Regions from separate parts of the Streptomyces inhibens genome, predicted to be linked through region 2. Evidence: predicted binding sites of a transcription regulator. Region 2 holds the regulator's gene; each other region holds the start of a gene.
The links. Region 2 encodes HrcA, which represses chaperone genes, less so after heat shock. Its sites were predicted from a motif close to TTNGCACTCNGNNNNNCNGAGTGCNAA; they were not measured.
Positions count from the first base shown of each region.

Region 1 (6,333 bases), 950 kb from region 2:
CCCGTACCTGGTCGCGTATGAGCGGCAGCAGTGTTGTGAGCGGCTACAGCGGATTCACGCTGTGGAGGTGGCGGCCGCGTGGTGACCTACGACCGGAACGCCACCTCCGCACCCGTGCCCGGCCTGCGGCTGCTGCCGTGGGAGAGCGATACCGGGAAGCCGTGTTTCCTGTCTCCGGACGGCAGCCGGAGCGCGCTGTCCCGGATCGCTGACGAGATCGAGGCGGACCAGCTGCGCGACGGCGCCGACGTGGCCGAGGGCGCACAAGCCGTACTGGACGACCGCAAGGCCGGGGAGTACGCGCTACGGCTCGCGCTGCGGGCGGCGACGCAGGCCCTCGTGGCTGTGGTGCGCGTGGCGGACAGCCGGGGTGCGCGGCTGTCCGTCCCGGGCGACTCCCCCGCGCGCACGGACTCCCCGCCCGATGGGCGGGGCACTGTAGAACCCGAGCTGCCGGCAGCGTCACATGACGACGACCGCCGGGCGACCGCGAGCACCGCGAAGGAGCACCGGTACCAGCATGCACCCCACCCCTGACAACACGCCCGGACCTGCGAAAACCCCGCCCCGGCGGCCCGCCCTGCTGCTCTCCATGGGCCCCGGCATCGCGGAGCGGCTGCTTGACGCCCGTCACCACATCCGCCTCGCGGAGCTCGCCCGCACCAACTCCCGTCTGGTCGCCCATGAGTTGGCCGACCCCGCGCCCGAGGTGGCCGCCGCCCTCGCCGATGCCGAGGTTCTCCTCACCTGCTGGGGCGCCCCGCGGCTCACCGACCGGGTGCTGGACACGGCCCCCCGGCTCCGTGCCGTCGTCCACGCCGCCGGATCGGTCAAACACCACATCACCGAAGCCTGTTGGAAGCGCGGTATCGCCGTCGCCTCGGCGGCTTCCGTCAATGCGCTGCCCGTCGCCGAATACACCCTCGCCGCGATCCTCTTCGCCAACAAGCGGGTCCTGCACAGCGCCCGCCGCTACCGCACCCTGCGCACCCCGCACGACTGGCACCACGAGCTGTCCGGCGCCGGCAACTACGGCCGGACCGTCGGCATCATCGGCGCCTCCCGCATCGGCCGCCGTGTCATCGAGCTGCTGCACCCCTTTGACCTGCGCATCCTGCTGCACGACCCGTACGTCGACGCCGCCGAGGCCTGCCGGCTGGGCGCGACGCCGGTCTCCCTCGCCGCCCTCTGCGCCGACAGCGACATCGTCACCGTGCACGCTCCCCAGCTGCCCGCCACCCACCACATGCTGGGCGCCCGCGAACTCGCGCTGATGCCGGACGGCGCGACCCTCATCAACACCGCCCGCGGCTCGCTCATCGACGAAACGGCCCTGCTTGCCGAGCTGGTGACCGGCCGTCTGCACGCGGTCCTGGACGTCACCGATCCCGAACCGCCGCCCCCCGACTCCCCGTTGTACGACCTCCCGAACGTCCTGCTCACCCCGCATATCGCTGGCTCCCTGGGCGGCGAACTCCACCGCATGGCCGACCGGGCGCTCGACGAGGTGGCGCGGTTCGCGTCCGGTCTGCCCTTCATGGACCCGGTGCACCCGGCGGACCGGAACCGCTCCGCCTGACCCCATCAAGAGCCGCATTCCTCACTAAGATGGACGTATCAAGGCATCTTGGCTCTGCGCATCGCGCCCAGCCCATAAGGGAGGCGCCATGAAATTCGTACAAATAATCGACTACAAGACCGAGCGGCCCGAGGGCATGAACGAGCTCATGGACAAGTGGGTCGAACAGACCAAGGGCAAGCGGACCGCCACCCACAGCCTCATCGGCAAGGACCGGACCGACGCGTCCCACTTCGTCGAGATCGTCGAATTTCCTTCGCACGAAGAGGCGGTGAAGAACTCCCAGCTGCCGGAGACCGACCGGATCTTCCGGGAGATGACGGAGCTCTGCGACGGAATGCCGTCGTTCACCGACCTCGACGTGGTCCGGGACGAACAGTTGAACACCGCAACCGCCCGCCGGTTCTTCCACGAGATCGCCGTCGGGGGCAACCTCGACGCCATCGACGAGCTGTTCGCGGCCGACTACCGGGACCACGACGTCATCAAGGAGGAGGAGACCACGGTCGGGTCCGACGTCCTCCGCGGCGACGTCACCTCCTGGCGGGCCGCCTTCGACTTCACCATCAACCTCGAAAGCCAGATCGCCGAGGGCGACGACGTCGTGACGCGCTGGACCTGGACCGGCACGCACAAGGGCGAGTTCATGGATATCCAGCCGACCGGCAAGGTGTGCACCATGACCGGGGTGACGACCTTCCGGTTCCGCGACGGAAAGATCCAGGAAGGCTGGTGGCACTACGACCTCGTACGCCTGATGCGGCAGCTCGGCGCGCTCTGACCGGGCCATCGAGAGCTCAGGCGGCAAGCGGAAGGCCCCTGTTCCCGTCGCTCACGAGCGGGAACAGGGGCCTTTTGGCCGGTTACGCGGCTACCCGGCGGTCATGCCTCAGTGGGAGTGACCGTGCCCGTGACCGTGACCGGCCTCGGCCTCCTCGTCCGCGGGCTTCTCGACGACCAGGGTCTCGGTCGTCAGGAGCAGCGAGGCGATCGACGCGGCGTTCTCCAGCGCGGAGCGGGTGACCTTGACCGGGTCGATGACGCCGGCCTTGACCAGGTCGCCGTACTCGCCGGTGGCGGCGTTGAAGCCGTTGCCCTTCTCCTGCTCGGCGACCTTCGCGGTGATGACGTAGCCCTCAAGGCCGGCGTTCTCCGCGATCCAGCGCAGCGGCTCGACGACGGCGCGGCGGACGACGGCGACACCGGTGGCCTCGTCGCCCTCCTTGCCGAGGGAGCCCTCCAGCACCTTGGCGGCGTGGACCAGCGCGGAGCCACCACCGGAGACGATGCCCTCCTCGACCGCGGCGCGGGTCGCGGAGATGGCGTCCTCCAGACGGTGCTTCTTCTCCTTGAGCTCGACCTCGGTGGCCGCACCCACGCGGATGACGCAGACGCCACCGGCGAGCTTGGCGAGGCGCTCCTGGAGCTTCTCGCGGTCCCAGTCCGAGTCGGTGGACTCGATCTCGGCCTTGATCTGGTTGACGCGGCCGACGACGTCCTCGGAGTTGCCGCCACCGTCGACGATGGTGGTGTCGTCCTTGGTGACGGTCACACGGCGGGCGGTGCCGAGCACGTCCAGACCGGCCTGGTCGAGCTTGAGGCCGACCTCCTCGGCGATGACGGTGGCACCGGTGAGGGTGGCCATGTCGCCGAGCATCGCCTTGCGGCGGTCACCGAAGCCGGGAGCCTTGACGGCCACGGCGTTGAAGGTGCCACGGATCTTGTTCACGACCAGGGTCGACAGGGCCTCGCCCTCGACGTCCTCGGCGATGATCAGCAGCGGCTTGGAGGCGCCGGCCTGGATGATCTTCTCCAGCAGCGGCAGCAGGTCCTGGATCGAGGCGATCTTGCCCTGGTGGATCAGGATGTACGGGTCGTCGAGGACGGCCTCCATACGCTCCTGGTCGGTGACCATGTACGGCGAGAGGTAGCCCTTGTCGAAGGCCATGCCCTCGGTGAAGTCCAGCTCCAGCCCGAAGGTGTTGGACTCCTCGACGGTGATCACACCGTCCTTGCCGACCTTGTCCATCGCCTCGGCGATGAGCTCGCCGACCTGCGTGTCCTGCGCGGACAGGCCGGCCACGGCGGCGATGTCGGACTTGTCCTCGATCGGGCGGGCGGTCGCGAGGAGCTCCTCGGACACGGCCTTGACGGCGGCGTCGATGCCCTTCTTCAGCGCGGCCGGGGAGGCGCCCGCGGCGACGTTGCGCAGGCCCTCGCGGACCAGCGCCTGGGCCAGCACGGTGGCGGTGGTGGTGCCGTCACCCGCGATGTCGTTGGTCTTGGTCGCCACCTCCTTCACGAGCTGGGCGCCCAGGTTCTCGTACGGGTCCTCGACCTCGACCTCACGGGCGATGGTGACACCGTCGTTGGTGATGGTCGGGGCGCCGAACTTCTTGTCGATGACGACGTTGCGGCCCTTGGGGCCGATCGTCACCTTGACCGTGTCGGCAAGCTTGTTGACGCCGCGCTCAAGGGCGCGACGGGCGTCCTCGTCGAACTTCAGGATCTTCGCCATGGGTTGCTTCAAGTCCTCTCAATGCGATCCTCGGCCACGACGTGGGGACCGCTGTCGCTCAAACGAACTGCGCCCCTGCCCCGGGTTGTTTAGACGCGGGAACCAGGGGCGCAGATCACGGCAAAACTGGTGACTTACTTCTCGACGATCGCGAGAACGTCGCGAGCCGAGAGGACGAGGTACTCCTCGTTGTTGTACTTCACCTCGGTGCCGCCGTACTTGCTGTAGAGCACGACGTCGCCGACCTTCACGTCGAGCTCGACGCGCTTGCCGTCCTCGATCCGGCCCGGGCCCACGGCCAGGACGACGCCCTCCTGGGGCTTCTCCTTGGCGGTGTCCGGAATGACCAGGCCCGAGGCCGTGGTCTGCTCGGCGTCGAGCGGCTGGACCACAATGCGGTCCTCAAGCGGCTTGATGGCAACCTTGGAGCTGGTGGTCGTCACGATCCGACCTCCCCCTTCGGAGATCTCACGGGGTTAACTGTCTGAGGTGGCGACCAGGTGGATCCGTCGTCGCGGGTGCCGGACCTGCCCGTCGCTGTGTCTGGCACTCCCCACTGGAGAGTGCCAACGCCGAGACTATGACGCGGTTAGCACTCGGTCAAGCGGAGTGCCAGCGCGGCGGGGGGTGCGTCCCGTGACGCCGGTTGACCCGCCGTACGGTGCCGCCGTCCGCGGGCGCCCACCGTCCGCCGTTTTCGGCCGTCAGCGGCCATCTGTGGCGGGATCGGGGCGGGTTGCCGGGCGGCCGCCGGGGCGGTTCCGTGCCAAATCGGACACACCTTCCCCTTCCCTCGCAACCAGCTCACCGGCTGCCTCGTCTACCTCCCCGACTGCCGAGCCGTCCAACCGGGCTCAGCCCGGCCGGCTCGCGGCCAAGACGATCGATGGCGGAGGAATCCCGTGCGTGGACTGACCAGCGTTCCCCGGGGGGCCGGGGAGCCGGAGAGCGATGCCGAGCGCACCATGACGTTCGCCGCGCTGGCACAGGCACCGAACCGCCGGAAGACCGAGGCCTGGCTGCTCGCGTTCGTCGTCCTGATCGCGGTCTTCGGCTATGCGTACACCGGCCTGTCGATGACCGGCCGGCTGCCCGGCGGGCTGGCCGGCTTCGCCGTCAGCATGTTCTTCGTGGCGCTGGTCCCTCATCTGGTCCTGCGCCGCTTCGCGCCGCGCGCCGACCCGTTGATCCTGCCGGTGGCGACGCTGCTGACCGGAATCGGCCTGGTGCTGCTGCACCGCCTCGACGTCACCTACGCGCAAACCCCCCGGCTGAAGATCGCCGAGGCGGCGAGCGGCCAGCTGGTGTGGACGGTGATCGGGGTGGCGGTCTGCATCGCCATCCTGCTGGTGCTGCGCGATCACCGCATTCTGCAGCGCTACATCTATCTGACGATGGTGGTCGCGCTCGTACTGCTGATGGCGCCGGCCTTCTTCGGCGCCGACATGTACGGCGCCAAGCGCTGGATTCTGCTCGGGCCGCTGTCGCTGCAGCCCGGCGAGTTCGTAAAGATCATGATCTCGGTGTTCTTCGCCGGCTATCTGACCGTCAACCGCGATGCGCTGGCGCTGTCCGGACGCCGTGTCATGGGCGTCCAACTGCCCCCGGGACGGCAGCTCGGGCCGATCTTCACGATCTGGGTGATCAGCCTGCTGGTGCTGGTCTTCGAACGGGACCTGGGCACCTCGCTGATCTTCTTCGGGGTCTTCGTGATCATGCTCTACATGGCCACCGAGCGCACCAGTTGGGTGCTGTGCGGGCTGGCCATGGCCACGGTCGGCGCCACCGTCGTCGGCTCCATAGAGCCGCACGTCAAGGGCCGGATCATGGCCTGGCTGCACCCGATGGACATCTTCCTGCCCAAGGACCAGCGACCGCCGGGGCTGATCTCCGAGCAGGCCGCGCAGGCGCTGTTCAGTTTCGGCAGCGGCGGCATCGCGGGCAGCGGACTGGGCCAGGGCCACCCCGAGCTGATCGGCTTCGCCGGCAACAGCGACTTCATCCTCACCACGGTCGGCGAGGAGCTGGGGCTGGCCGGGGTGATGGCCATGGTGATGCTGTACGTGCTGCTGGCGCAGCGCGGGCTGCGGGTGGGGCTGACCGCCCGCGACCCGTTCGGCAAGCTGCTCGCGGTCGGGCTCTCCGGGGCGCTGCTGCTCCAGGTCTTCGTCGTCGCCGGCGGTGTCACCGGTCTGATCCCGCTGACCGGCAAGGCCCTGCCGTTCCTCGCCAAGGG
Region 1 is NZ_CP084681.1:4,434,045-4,440,377, forward strand. Features, by position in the region: gene KI385_RS20135 (hypothetical protein) at 79-537, shown strand; gene KI385_RS20140 (hydroxyacid dehydrogenase) at 521-1,579, shown strand; gene KI385_RS20145 (ester cyclase) at 1,668-2,360, shown strand; gene groL (chaperonin GroEL) at 2,469-4,097, opposite strand; gene groES (co-chaperone GroES) at 4,232-4,540, opposite strand; gene KI385_RS20160 (FtsW/RodA/SpoVE family cell cycle protein) at 5,063-6,333, shown strand, end outside.
Region 1: a site for HrcA is predicted at 4,687-4,713, ahead of groES (co-chaperone GroES). Genes of this name have one in related genera too.

Region 2 (6,333 bases):
GCGGCCCGGCTGCGGCTGCTGATCGCTGTATGGGAGCGCAGCGGGCCCGACGCGGTGCGCGAGATCCTGGCGATGGACCGGCTCCCGGTCACCCTGCGCCGGCAGACCGAGCAGGCCCTGGACGCCCCCGACGGCCTGGCGCGGCTGCGCGCCCGGCTGGCCGCCGAGGAGGACCCGGCCAAGCTGGTGGCGTTCCTCAACACGACCCCGGCCTACGACGCCGGCCAGCGGCCGCACAAGCTGACCGGCGACGGCATCGCGCTCCCCTGGGCGGCGCTGCTGGAGGCGTACCGGTCCGGCGAGCTGACCCTCGGGCTCCCGGAGGCGCTCGCGGAGCGCGCCGACTGCCCGCGCGAGCTGCTGCTGGAACTCCTGGCCCACACCCCCGAGGACAGTCACTACCACCACTCGTGCATCCAGCCGGCCCTCGACCGCGGCGCGCTCACCCCCGAGGACCTGCTGACCCGCTCGGCCCCCGCGCGGACGGCCCTGTCCCACCTCATACGCGCCCTCAACTCCCCCGGCCGGCAAGAAGACCGGCAGAAGCTGCGGGCGTACGCCGCCACACTGACCGATGAGCATCTGGGCACCGACGTCGAGGCCTGGACGGTCTGCCTCCGGCTTCTGCCGACGTTCGCCGGCAGCCTCACGGAGCTGGTCGCGACGGCGGGCGCGATCGCGCGGCCGGCCGACTGAGCGGCGCGGGACGGCCTTCGGGGCGGTCCCGCGACAGACTCTTGGCCCTGTCGGCCATGGTCCGCCCGACAGGCTCCAGGGCCTGTCCGGTGGATCAGGGCCGGCCAGGCCCTAGTTCCAGCGCCCCGTGCGCCCCAGCAGGAGGGCCGTCGCCGCGGTGCCTGCCGTGGAGGTGCGCAGGACGGTCGGGCCGAGGCGGTAGGGCTGGGCGCCGGCCTCGGCGAAGGCGGCGAGCTCCTCCGGGGAGACGCCGCCCTCGGGCCCGACGACGAGCACGATGCGGCCGGTGGCGGGGAGTTCGGCGGTGGCGAGCGGGGAGCTGCCCTCCTCGTGGAGGACGGCCGCGAAGTCGGCGTCGGCGAGCAGCGCCGCCACCTGCTTCGTCGTCAGCGGGTCAGCGACCTCGGGGAAGGTCAGCCGGCGCGACTGCTTGCCCGCCTCGCGGGCCGTGGCGCGCCATTTGCCCAGCGATTTGGCGGCCCGCTCGCCCTTCCACTGGGTGACGCAACGCGCCGCCGGCCAGGGCACGATGACGTCCACACCGGTCTCGGTCATCGTCTCGACGGCCAGCTCGCCCCGGTCGCCCTTGGGCAGCGCCTGGACAACGGTGATCGTGGGGTTCGGCGGGTCCTCGGTGCGCAGCTCCGCGACCGCGACGGTGAGCCGGTCCTTGCCCTCCACGGCGGCGACCGTGCCCTGGGCGCCGGCCCCGTGGCCGTCCGTCAGCACCACCTCTTCACCGACCCGCAGCCGGCGCACCGAGACCGCGTGCCGGCCCTCGGGGCCGTCCAGGGTCAGCGTGGCGCCGGCTCGTACGTCCGCGAGTGAGTCGACGAGGAAGACCGGCGCGGTCATGAGGCGCTGCCGGCGTGAGGGAGGTTCAACGCGGCGCGCGCGGCGTCGAGTTCGGCCGCCAGGACCTCCACGAGCTGCCCGGCGGGCATCTCCCGCGCCAGCCGGTGCCCCTGCCCCGCCCAGAGGTTCAGGCCCTGCGCGTCGCCCGCCTTGGCCGCGGCCTTGCGCACGGTGGAGGTGAGGTAGTGGACGGCGGGATAGGCGGCGGGCGCGTACGGGCCGTGCTCGCGCATGAAGCGGTTCACCAGCCCGCGGGCCGGCCGCCCGGAGAACGCCCGGGTCAACTCGGTATGGGTGAACAGGGGGTTGGTCAGCGCCTGCTTGTGCAGCGGATTGGCGCCCGACTCGGGGGTGGCGAGGAAGGCGGTGCCCAGCTGCGCCATCGACGCCCCGGCGGCCAGCACCGCCGCGATCTGCGCCCCGCGCATCAGCCCGCCCGCGGCGATCACCGGGATCTGCACGGCCTCGCGGACCTGGCCGAGCAGCGCCAGCAGCCCCAGCCCCGCGCCGGTCCCGTCCGCGTGCGGATCGTCCCGGTGGGTGCCCTGGTGGCCGCCCGCCTCCACGCCCTGCACACACACCGCGTCCGCCCCCGACCACTGCGCGGCCTGCGCCTCGGCCGCCGTGGTGACCGTGACGACCGTGTACGTACCGACCTTGGCGAAGGCGTCGAGGACGGCGCGCGAGGGGCAGCCGAAGGTGAAGGAGACCACCGGCACCGGGTCCTCCCGCAGGATCGCGAGCTTGGCCTCGTAGTTGTCGTCGGAGGGCCCGTCGGTGTCACCGAGCTCGGTCTCGTACCAGGCGGCCTCGCCGGCGAGCTGTTCGCGGTAGACCTCGACGACGGAGCTGTCGGCCAGGGAGGGCTGCGGCATGAAGAGATTGACACCGAAGGGCCGGTCGGTCAGCCCGCGCAGCTGTTTGATCTCCTGATACATGCCGTCGGCGGTCTTGTAACCGGCGGCAAGGAAGCCGAGACCGCCGGCGCCGCAGACGGCGGCGGCAAGCTCGGGTCCGGAGCCGCCTCCCGCCATCGGGGCCTGCACGATCGGGTAGCGGCAGAGATCGGTCGGTGCGGTGGGCATGAGCACATCGTGTCACGCCCACCGCCTCGTCCCGAACCCGGGCGGGCTCGACCTACCGCCCGGTATGGCGTCCTCCCGGGGTCAATCCCCGGGGCCATCGGCGTCCGGTCTACCGCCCGTTGAACGCGTCCTTGAGGCGCGAGAAGAGCCCCTGCTGCCCCGGCTGAAACTGCCCGGTGGGCCGCTCCTCGCCGCGGAGCTTGGCCAGTCGGCGCAGCAGCTCCTCCTGCTCGGGGTCGAGCTTGGACGGGGTCTGCACCTCGACATGGACGATGAGATCGCCACGGCCGCCGCCGCGCAGATGCGTCACCCCGCGCTGGTGCAGCGGGATCGACTGACCGGACTGGGTGCCGGGCCGGACGTCGATCTCCTCCACCCCGTCGAGCGTCTCCAGCGGACACTTCGTGCCCAGTGAGGCCGCCGTCATCGGGATGGTGACCGTGCAGTGCAGATCGTCGCCGCGCCGCTGGAAGACCGGGTGCGGCAGCTCATGGATCTCGACATAGAGATCACCGGCGGGGCCGCCGCCGGGGCCGACCTCGCCCTCGCCCGCGAGCTGGATGCGGGTGCCGTTGTCGACACCGGCCGGGATCTTGACCGTCAGGGTGCGGCGGGACCGGATCCGTCCGTCGCCGGCGCACTCGGGGCACGGCGTCGGCACGACCGTGCCGAAGCCCTGGCACTGCGGACACGGCCGGGACGTCATGACCTGGCCGAGGAAGGACCGGGTGACCTGCGAGACCTCACCGCGGCCGCGGCACATGTCACAGGTCTGCGCCGAGGTGCCCGGCGCCGCGCCCTCGCCACTGCACGTCGTACACACGACGGCGGTGTCGACCTGGATGTCCTTGGTCGTGCCGAAGGCCGCTTCGTTCAGCTCGATGTCGAGCCGGATCATGGCGTCCTGGCCACGGCGGGTGCGCGAGCGCGGTCCGCGCTGCGAGGCCGTGCCGAAGAACGCGTCCATGATGTCGGAGAAGTTGCCGAAGCCCGCACCGAAGCCGCCCGCGCCCGCGCCGCCGCCCGCCTGCGAGAGGGGGTCACCGCCCAGGTCGTAGACCTGCTTCTTCTGCGGATCCGACAGGACCTCGTAAGCGGCGTTGATCTCCTTGAACCGCTCCTGGGTCTTGGGATCCGGGTTCACGTCCGGGTGCAGCTCGCGCGCCAGCCGACGGAAGGCCTTCTTGATCTGGTCCTGCGAGGCATCGCGGCCGACACCGAGGACCGAGTAGTAATCCGTGGCCACTTACGACTCCGCGAGGATTTGTCCGACGTAACGTGCCACTGCGCGTACCGCTCCCATCGTTCCGGGGTAGTCCATGCGGGTCGGTCCGACCACGCCGAGTTTGGCGACTGCCTCGTCGCCCGAACCGTAGCCGACCGCGACGACCGATGTGGACGTCAGGCCTTCATGGGCATTCTCATGCCCGATACGTACGGTCATGCCCGAGTCCTTGGCCTCCCCGAGCAGCTTGAGCAGCACCACATGCTCCTCAAGAGCCTCCAGCACCGGCCGGATGGTCAGTGGGAAATCGTGCCCGAAGCGCGTGAGATTGGCGGTACCGCCGATCATCAGCCGCTCTTCGGTCTCCTCCACCAAAGTCTCCAGCAACACCGACAGCACTGTCGAGACCGTGCCGCGGTCGTCCTGCTCGAAGGACTCCGGGAGATCCTGCACCAACTGCGGAACATCCGCGAACCGGCGCCCCACGACCCGGCTGTTGAGCCGTGCTCGCAGATCCGCCAGGGACGTCTCACCGAACGGCGTCTGGCAGTCGATGAGCCGCTGCTCGACCCGCCCGGTGTCCGTGATGAGTACGAGCATCACCCGCGCCGGGGCCAGCGCCAGCAGCTCGACATGGCGGACCGTGGACCGCGTCAGGGACGGGTACTGCACGACCGCGACCTGCCGGGTCAGCTGCGCCAGCAGCCGGACCGTGCGGCCGACGACATCGTCGAGGTCGACGGCGCCGTCCAGGAAATTCTGGATCGCCCGCCGCTCGGGGCTGGACAGCGGCTTGACGCCGGCCAGCTTGTCGACGAAGAGGCGGTAGCCCTTGTCGGTCGGGATCCGCCCGGCGCTCGTATGCGGCTGGGCGATGAATCCCTCATCCTCCAGCGCCGCCATGTCGTTACGGATGGTGGCCGGGGAGACCCCCAGCTGATGGCGTTCGGTGAGCGCCTTGGAGCCGACCGGCTCCTCCGTTCCGACATAGTCCTGAACGATGGCGCGCAGCACCTCCAGCCTGCGTTCACTGAGCATCCCGCGCACCTCCAGTCCGGCCGTCCCGCCGTCTCGTCTCTTCCTGGCACTCACCCGGGCCGAGTGCCAGACCCGGAGCCAGTGTACGGCCGGGTAGCACGGCCACGGCAAGGGCGGCCGCGCGGAGCACTCACCCGATGACCGTGTTCGGTCGATCTGTCGGGCAACGCTATCGCGATGGAGCTAGCGTCTCGGTATGCACACTGCTTGGGAAGAGGCCGGCTGGGAAGGGCTCGGTGAAGGTGTCGCCAGGCGCCGGATGCCGGGCTGGGACGAGACGATCGGCGTGATCGCCGGTGCGACCGGCGTCATGATCGTCGATACCGGGGCGACCATCCGCGACGGCGCGGATCTGCGCCGCGCGATCCGCGGCGTGCTCGGCCGGGAAGTGACGCATGTCGCGCTCACCCATCCACACTTCGATCATGTGCTGGGCACCGCCGCCTTCGCGGGCGTCGAGGTGTTCGGCGCGGCCGGCCTCGGTGACCTGCTGCGCCGCGGCAAGGACGAGCTGCGGCACGACGCGACGCGGCACGGCGTCGACCGGGACGCCGCGGCCGAGGCCACCGACCTGCTCGTCGCCCCGCACCACCACGTACACGGCCAGCTGACCGTCGACCTCGGCGACCGGCAGGTGCTGCTCGCCAACGTCGGCCCCGGTCACACCGCCCACGATCTGGCCGTCCTGGTGCCCGGCAAGCACGGCACCCCGGAGATCGTCTTCTGCGGCGACCTGGTGGAGGAGTCCGGCGAGCCCAGCGCGGGCCCGGACGCACTGCCGCAGCAGTGGCCCGCCGCCCTGGACCGGCTGCTCGCCCTCGGCGGCGAGGACGCGGTGTACGTCCCCGGCCACGGCGCCGTGGTGGACGCCCGCTTCGTCCGCGCCCAGCGCGACGCCCTCGCCACCCGCTTCGGCGTCACCCCTTCCTGACCCCCCTCCTGCCCCCGCCCACTCCCCGGACAGACAGGCCCCCATGCACAGCAAGCGCTACAGCCCCGACCTCACTCCTGCCTGGAAGAAGCAGCGCCCCGCCCCTGAGGTACCGGCCGACCCCGATCTGGTCGTCGAGGAGGTCGGCTCGGGCTTCTGCGGCGCCGTGATCCGCTGCGAGAAGACGGCCGAGGGCCCGACGGTCACCCTGGAGGACCGCTTCGGCAAGCACCGCGTCTTCCCGATGACCCCGCGCGGCTTCCTCCTGGAGGGCAAGGTCGTCACCCTCGTACGCCCGCAGAACCGGCCGGCGTCGAGCGGCCCCGCCCGTACGGCATCCGGCTCACTCGCCGTCCCCGGCGCCCGCGCCCGGGTCGCACGCGCCGGGCGTATCTATGTGGAAGGCCGGCACGACGCCGAACTGGTCGAGCGGGTGTGGGGCGACGATCTGCGCATCGAGGGCGTCGTCGTGGAATACCTGGAGGGCATCGACGACCTCCCGG
Region 2 is NZ_CP084681.1:3,481,662-3,487,994, forward strand. Features, by position in the region: gene KI385_RS16035 (hypothetical protein) at 1-696, shown strand, start outside; gene KI385_RS16040 (16S rRNA (uracil(1498)-N(3))-methyltransferase) at 808-1,551, opposite strand; gene KI385_RS16045 (nitronate monooxygenase) at 1,548-2,636, opposite strand; gene dnaJ (molecular chaperone DnaJ) at 2,746-3,882, opposite strand; gene hrcA (heat-inducible transcriptional repressor HrcA) at 3,883-4,899, opposite strand; gene KI385_RS16060 (MBL fold metallo-hydrolase) at 5,096-5,830, shown strand; gene KI385_RS16065 (DUF3097 domain-containing protein) at 5,874-6,333, shown strand, end outside.

Region 3 (6,333 bases), 760 kb from region 2:
CGGTCTCCGCCTACGCGGCCGGCGCACTGGCGCACGGCTCCGGCTTCCTCGCCGTCTATCTGGCCGCGGTGATCCTCGGCAACGCCAAACTGCCACACTCACCGGCCACCCGCGGCTTCGCCGAAGGCCTCGGCTGGATCGGCCAGATCGGCATGTTCGTCCTGCTGGGCCTGCTGGTGACCCCGCACAACCTGATCGACGACATCGTCCCGGCGCTGGTCATCGGCATGATCCTGACGATCGTGGCCCGGCCGACGTCCGTATTCGTCGCGCTGGCGCCCTTCCGGGTGCCCTGGCGGGAGAAGACCCTGCTGTCGTGGGCCGGACTGCGCGGCGCGGTCCCGATTGTGCTGGCCACCATCCCGATGGTGGGCGACGTCCCCGGCAGCGAACGGGTCTTCAACATCGTCTTCGTCCTGGTCGTCGTCTACACCCTCATCCAGGGGCCGACGCTGCCCTGGCTCGCCCGGCGGCTGCGGTTGGGCGACGGCGAGGAGGCCGCCGACCTGGGTATCGAGTCCGCGCCCCTGGAGCGGCTGCGCGGCCATCTGCTGTCCACGTCCATCGGGCCGGGGTCCCGTATGCACGGCGTCGAGGTCGGCGAGCTGCGGATGCCGGCGGGCGCCGCGGTCACCCTCGTCGTACGGGACGGCTCCAGCTTCGTACCCTCGCCCACCACGGTGCTGCGGCACGGCGACGAGCTGCTGGTGGTCGCCACCGACCCGGTGCGCGATGCCGCCGAGCGGCGGCTGCAGGCGGTCTCCCAGGGCGGCAAGCTGGCCGGCTGGCTGGGGACGGAGGGCCCACGGGGCCATCGCACCCAGCGCCACCGCCCCCGCTGATCCCCGTCCCGGGGCCGTGAATGTGCTGCAGATCTCCACGGATCCCAAGGAAAACTCCGTGAAGCCCTGGTCAATCCCAGGGCTTCACGGGCTCCGACCTGTAGTATGAAGAGGTAACAATACGAACCACCTCTGCCTGAAGCAGAGCTGGCGCGACCGCTCGGCGGCCGCGGTCCCCCTGCCACACGCAGCCACCTCTCGGTGCGGACCATGCGGTATCACTCGGTCCTGCGCGAGAGGACAGCTCTCGGCGCGTACCCGTGACGACCTTGCGGCGGCGCGCTACCAGGCGGCAGAAAGGCCCGGCCGTGGCATCCGCGGTCAAGGACTCCCGTCCCGGTTACGGACAACTGCTCCGCACCCCTGGTGCATGGACATTCCTGCTGCCCGGCTTTCTGGCCCGGCAGCCCTTCGCGATGCTGACGATCGGCATCGTGCTGCTCGTCCAATCCACCACCGGCTCGTACGGCACCGCAGGCGCGGTCTCGGCCACGACCGGTGTCTCGATGGCCCTGTTCGCCCCGCAGAGCGGCAAGCTCGCCGACCGTTTCGGCCAGCGCGCGGTGCTGCTCCCCGGCGTACTGGTGCATGCCGCCGGCGTCTCGGCACTGATCGCCCTCGCCCTCGCGCACGCCCCCCTGTGGGCGCTGCTCGCCGTGGCCGTCCCCACGGGTGCCTCGACTCCGCAGGTCGGCCCGATGGTGCGGGCCCGCTGGGCCTCCCGGCTCGGCGGCAGCCCGCTGATGCCGACGGCCGCCGCCTTCGAGTCGGTGACCGACGAGTTCACCTTCGTGGTCGGCCCGGTGCTGGCGACCGCGCTGTGCACCGGCATCCACCCGGCGGCCGGTCTGGTCGCCGAGGCCGTGCTGACACTGGCCGGCGGGCTGCTGTTCGCCGCGCAGCGCCGCAGCCAGCCGCCCGTGCACCGGGCGCAGGCCGGTGACCTGCCGCGCGTCTCGGCGCTGTCGGTGCCCGGCGTACGCGTCCTGATCGTGGCGTTCCTCGGCATCGGCGCCGTCTTCGGCGGAATGCAGGTCTCGCTGACGGCGTTCACCCAGCACATCGGGCAGCCCGGCATCAACGGCGTGCTCTACGGGATCTTCGCGGGCGGCAACATGCTCGCCGGTATCGCCTGCGGCGCCATCGCCTGGAAGGTCGGCCCGCGGCGTCGGCTGCTGGTCGCCTACGGGCTGCTCGCGCTGGCGACCACCCCGTTGTGGGCGGTCACCGCGGTACCGCTGCTCGGCGCCGTCGGCCTGATCGTCGGCCTGTGCATCGCCCCGGCCCTGATCACCGGCTACACGCTGGTCGAGCCGCTGGTGCCGGCCGCCGCCCGTACGGAGGCCTTCACCTGGCTGACCGGCGCGGTCGCGCTGGGCCAGGCGGCCGCGGCCACCTCCGCCGGCCAGCTGACGGACCGCTTCGGGCCGAGCTCCGGATTCCTGGTGCCGCTGGCCGGTACAGCGCTGGCCCTGGTGGTGCTGCTGGCGCTCCGCGACCGCCTGCAGCCTCGCCCGTCGACCGTGCTCGTCGGCGGCGCCGATAACGGCCGGACCGCCGAAGCCTCCGCGGTCGCCGACGGCCGGGAGCGGGAGCTGGCGAGCGCGTGACCGGACGTGGAGTCGGTCACCGTACGCCGTTCACGGTGGACTGACGGGCGGGAATACTGCAATATGGAGCGTCGTTAGCACTCATCGAGTGAGAGTGCCAGGAGGAAGTCAAGTGCCGACCTACCAGTACCAGTGCACCGAGTGTGGCGAGGGCCTCGAGGCGGTGCAGAAGTTCACCGATGACGCGCTGACGGAGTGCCCCAGCTGCAACGGACGCCTCAAGAAGGTGTTCTCCGCGGTAGGCATCGTCTTCAAGGGCTCCGGCTTCTACCGCAACGACAGCCGCGGCTCGTCGTCCAGCAGCAGCCCCGCGAAGAGCTCCTCGTCTTCCGCGTCGAGCTCCGCGTCCTCCTCGGACTCGTCGAGCTCCTCGTCGAGCAGCTCCGACGCCAAGCCGTCCACTCCGGCCGCCGCGTCGTCCAGCAGCTCCTCGGGCACCAGCTCCGCGGCCTGACCTGCAGCCTTTCGGATCCCGCCATCATCGGACGGCGGGATCCGCTGCATTTCGCCGTATTGCCGGTGCGCTCCGCCGCATTACCGGTGTCTTACCGCTGCCGTCCGGCGCCGCCGACCGGGCATCGCCCGGCCGCCGTACCCCGATAGTGTGACCGGCATGGCTGACGCGGAAATTGGCGTGATAGGCGGGTCGGGGTTCTACTCCTTCCTCGACGACGTGACCGAGATCACGGTGGACACCCCCTACGGGAGCCCCAGCGACTCGGTGTTCCTGGGCGAGATCGCCGGCCGCCAGGTCGCGTTCCTGCCCCGGCACGGCCGCGACCACCGCCTCCCGCCGCACCGCATCAACTACCGCGCCAACCTGTGGGCGCTGCGCTCGCTCGGCGTACGCCAGGTCCTCGGCCCGTGCGCGGTCGGCGGGCTGCGCCCCGAATACGGCCCCGGCACGCTCCTGGTCCCCGACCAGCTCGTGGACCGCACCAAGGCCCGCACCCAGACCTACTTCGACGGCCACCCGCTGCCCGGCGGGGAGATCCCCAACGTCGTCCACCTCAGCTTCGCCGACCCGTACTGCCCCACCGGACGCCAGGCCGCCGTCACGGCCGCCCGCGGCCGCGACTGGGAGCCGGTCGACGGCGGCACCCTCGTCGTCATCGAAGGCCCCCGCTTCTCGACCCGCGCCGAGTCGCGCTGGCACGCCGCACAGGGCTGGTCGGTGGTCGGCATGACCGGCCACCCCGAAGCCGTTCTGGCCCGCGAACTGAGCCTGTGCTACACCTCGTTGACCCTGGTCACCGACCTGGACGCGGGCACCGAGGCCGGCGACGGCGTCTCCCACGACGAAGTCCTGCAGGTCTTCGCCCAGAACGTCGGCCGGCTGCGCGAGGTCCTCTTCGACGCGGTCGCCGCCCTCCCCGACAATGCCGACCGCGACTGCCTGTGCGCCGACGCCCACGCCGGCTGGGACCTGGGCATCGAGCTGCCATAACGCCGTAACGGCCGGCTCGGCCTCCCCCTCCCGGGTGGCCGAGTTGTCCACAGTCACGCGGTCGTCCACACCCTGGAGCGAGCGGGCGCGGAGTGCGGCACGGTGGTGATCGCCGGTTCGCCCGAACCCCTGACCCAGGCGGTGATCACGTGCCCCACACCCCTCCTCCCCTCTCGTACGCCCCTCCCTCTCCCTCCCCCTCTTACTCCTCTCCCTCCCCGGATCCCGATCTCCACTCCCCGCCGCTCCCCGCTCCCCCACCGTGTGAGGTACCGCACTTCGCTCCGGTACGGGCCGGCGGCGGCCGATGCCGCTGGGGACGGACCACGCGACAGCGGATGCTGGCCGCCGGCCTGGCGATGACCGCCGCAGCACTGGCAGGTGGCGCGTCGTACGGTGCCGTACGAGCCGCTCCGGCCCCCGGCTGCCCGTCGGCGACGGCCTGGGGAGGGCGGTAGCGATGCCCCAAGATCAAGTGGCGTCTCTTCCCACGTCAGGCGAGACTGCTGCGAGTGGCGTGGCAGCTGCCGCGCGCCAATGGGGGCGCGCCCACCGCACCGATACCGCGGTATCCGTCCACGGAGCCCGCAGGATCCATCTCCTCCGCCAAATCTGCACTGACGCGCTGGCCGATCGCTGGTTCGAGTTGCGCGACTGGACACCTCTGCCCCGCCCTGCCGTAAGTTGCGGTGCTGATTGTTGGTGCACCGTCCGTAGTGAACGTGGAAAGAGGCTGTCAGGTGAGCGAGAGCAAGGGCGTCCTGCAGGGATTCAAGGAATTCCTGATGCGCGGCAACGTCATCGAACTCGCGGTCGCGGTGGTCGTCGGTGCCGCGTTCACGAACATCGTGAACGCCGTGGTCAAGGGCGTGATCAACCCGATCATCGGTGCCCTGGGCTCGCAGAACCTCGACAACTACAAGGCCTGTCTCACCGAATGCCATGTGGACAAGAAGACGGGCCAGTTCACCGACGGCATCTACATTCTCTGGGGCTCGGTGCTCAGCGCCGCGCTGACGTTCCTGATCACCGCCGCGGTCGTCTACTTCCTCATGATCCTTCCGATGAACAAGTGGAAGGAACGCCAGGCGGCGAAGCAGCCGGTCGACAACTCCCCGGCGGACCCGACCGAGGTCGAGCTGCTCATCGAGATCCGCGACGCACTGATCGCCCAGCGCACCGCCGCGCCCTCCGTGCCCACCTCCACCTCGGGCACCATCGGCGCGCAGAAGACTCGGGAGTAGCAGACGCCGAAGGCCGGCACATGCCGCCCCGTCGCCTCGCTCAGAGGTGGTGGGGCGGCTTTTCGTCGAGGAAGCGGGCGAGGTCGGCTGCGCTGTCACCGGGGGCCGAGGACTCGCCCCAGCCGCGGTCGGTGTCGTCCGACGACTGCTGGCTCAGCGGGTCGTCGAAGATCAGGCGCGCGGCGGGCTTGGGCGCCGGGCGCGCGGCGGACGAGGGCGCGGGGGCCGCGGCCTGGTCGTCATCGGCTGCGGAGGTGACCTGGGGCCCGGGGGCCGGCTCGGATTCGGGGGTGGTGCTCACCCCTCCAGGGTACGGGCGGACCACACACGACCCTCCTCCCCGGCAGCCCCGCGGCACCCCATCGGCCGTACGGCCCCTCAGTACGGCCCCGACACGACATTCGGCACAGCCCGCCGGCCCAGCCCTCAGCACAACCCTGTGCACAGCGCCCGGCCCATTGCCGGCGCCCGGCCCATTGGCAGCGCCCGGCCCATTGCCGGCGCCCGGCCCATTGGCAGCGCCCGGCCGATTGTCAGTGCCCCGCGCTACCTTCCCCGCATCCGGCCCGACCCACGGGCCGCTCGATCGGGGAGCCGCCGCCATGAGCTATCACCTGCACTTTCGTGCCGTACCGGAAGCCGAGATCCGGGACGACTACACCTGGCTGGAGGAGTTCATGTGCGATGCCTGGGACGACCTTCCCGCCGAGTGCGCCGCGGGCATCGCCGATGCCATCGAGAAGGACTTCAGCCTCGTCAACACTCTCTACGCCGCGGCCGCCACCCTCGACGAGACGGAGAACGGATCCGGCGGGAGCGAAAGCTGGCAACTGCCCATCTTCGGAGGCCGCCCCGTCTACCACCCCGACCACTCCCAGCCGCCCCTCTTGATCCTCACCCCGGCAGAGACAAGGACAGCGGCGGACTTCCTCATAGCCGCACCGTTCGACACCCTCTGGGAAGCCGCCGGCGCCAAGATCCGCGCACCGTTCGGCAACTGGGACGAGGCCGAGGTCAAGGCAATCTTCGTCAGCCACCACACAAACCTGCGCGACTTCTACCGACAGACCGCCTCGGCGGGCCAGGCCGTGATCAAGATGGCCCGGTACTAGGGGTTGCCTGACGGATCAGGGTCGGATTCCCCGGGTACGGTCCGAGGTTCTCAGGTGGTGGGGAGGGCCAGTTCGCCG
Region 3 is NZ_CP084681.1:4,246,008-4,252,340, forward strand. Features, by position in the region: gene KI385_RS19295 (potassium/proton antiporter) at 1-842, shown strand, start outside; gene KI385_RS19300 (MFS transporter) at 1,151-2,452, shown strand; gene KI385_RS19305 (FmdB family zinc ribbon protein) at 2,565-2,906, shown strand; gene KI385_RS19310 (S-methyl-5'-thioadenosine phosphorylase) at 3,066-3,899, shown strand; gene mscL (large conductance mechanosensitive channel protein MscL) at 4,640-5,143, shown strand; gene KI385_RS19320 (hypothetical protein) at 5,184-5,444, opposite strand; gene KI385_RS19325 (DUF1877 family protein) at 5,746-6,255, shown strand; gene KI385_RS19330 (GNAT family N-acetyltransferase) at 6,306-6,333, opposite strand, start outside.
Region 3: a site for HrcA is predicted at 2,527-2,553, ahead of KI385_RS19305 (FmdB family zinc ribbon protein). Genes of this name have one in related genera too.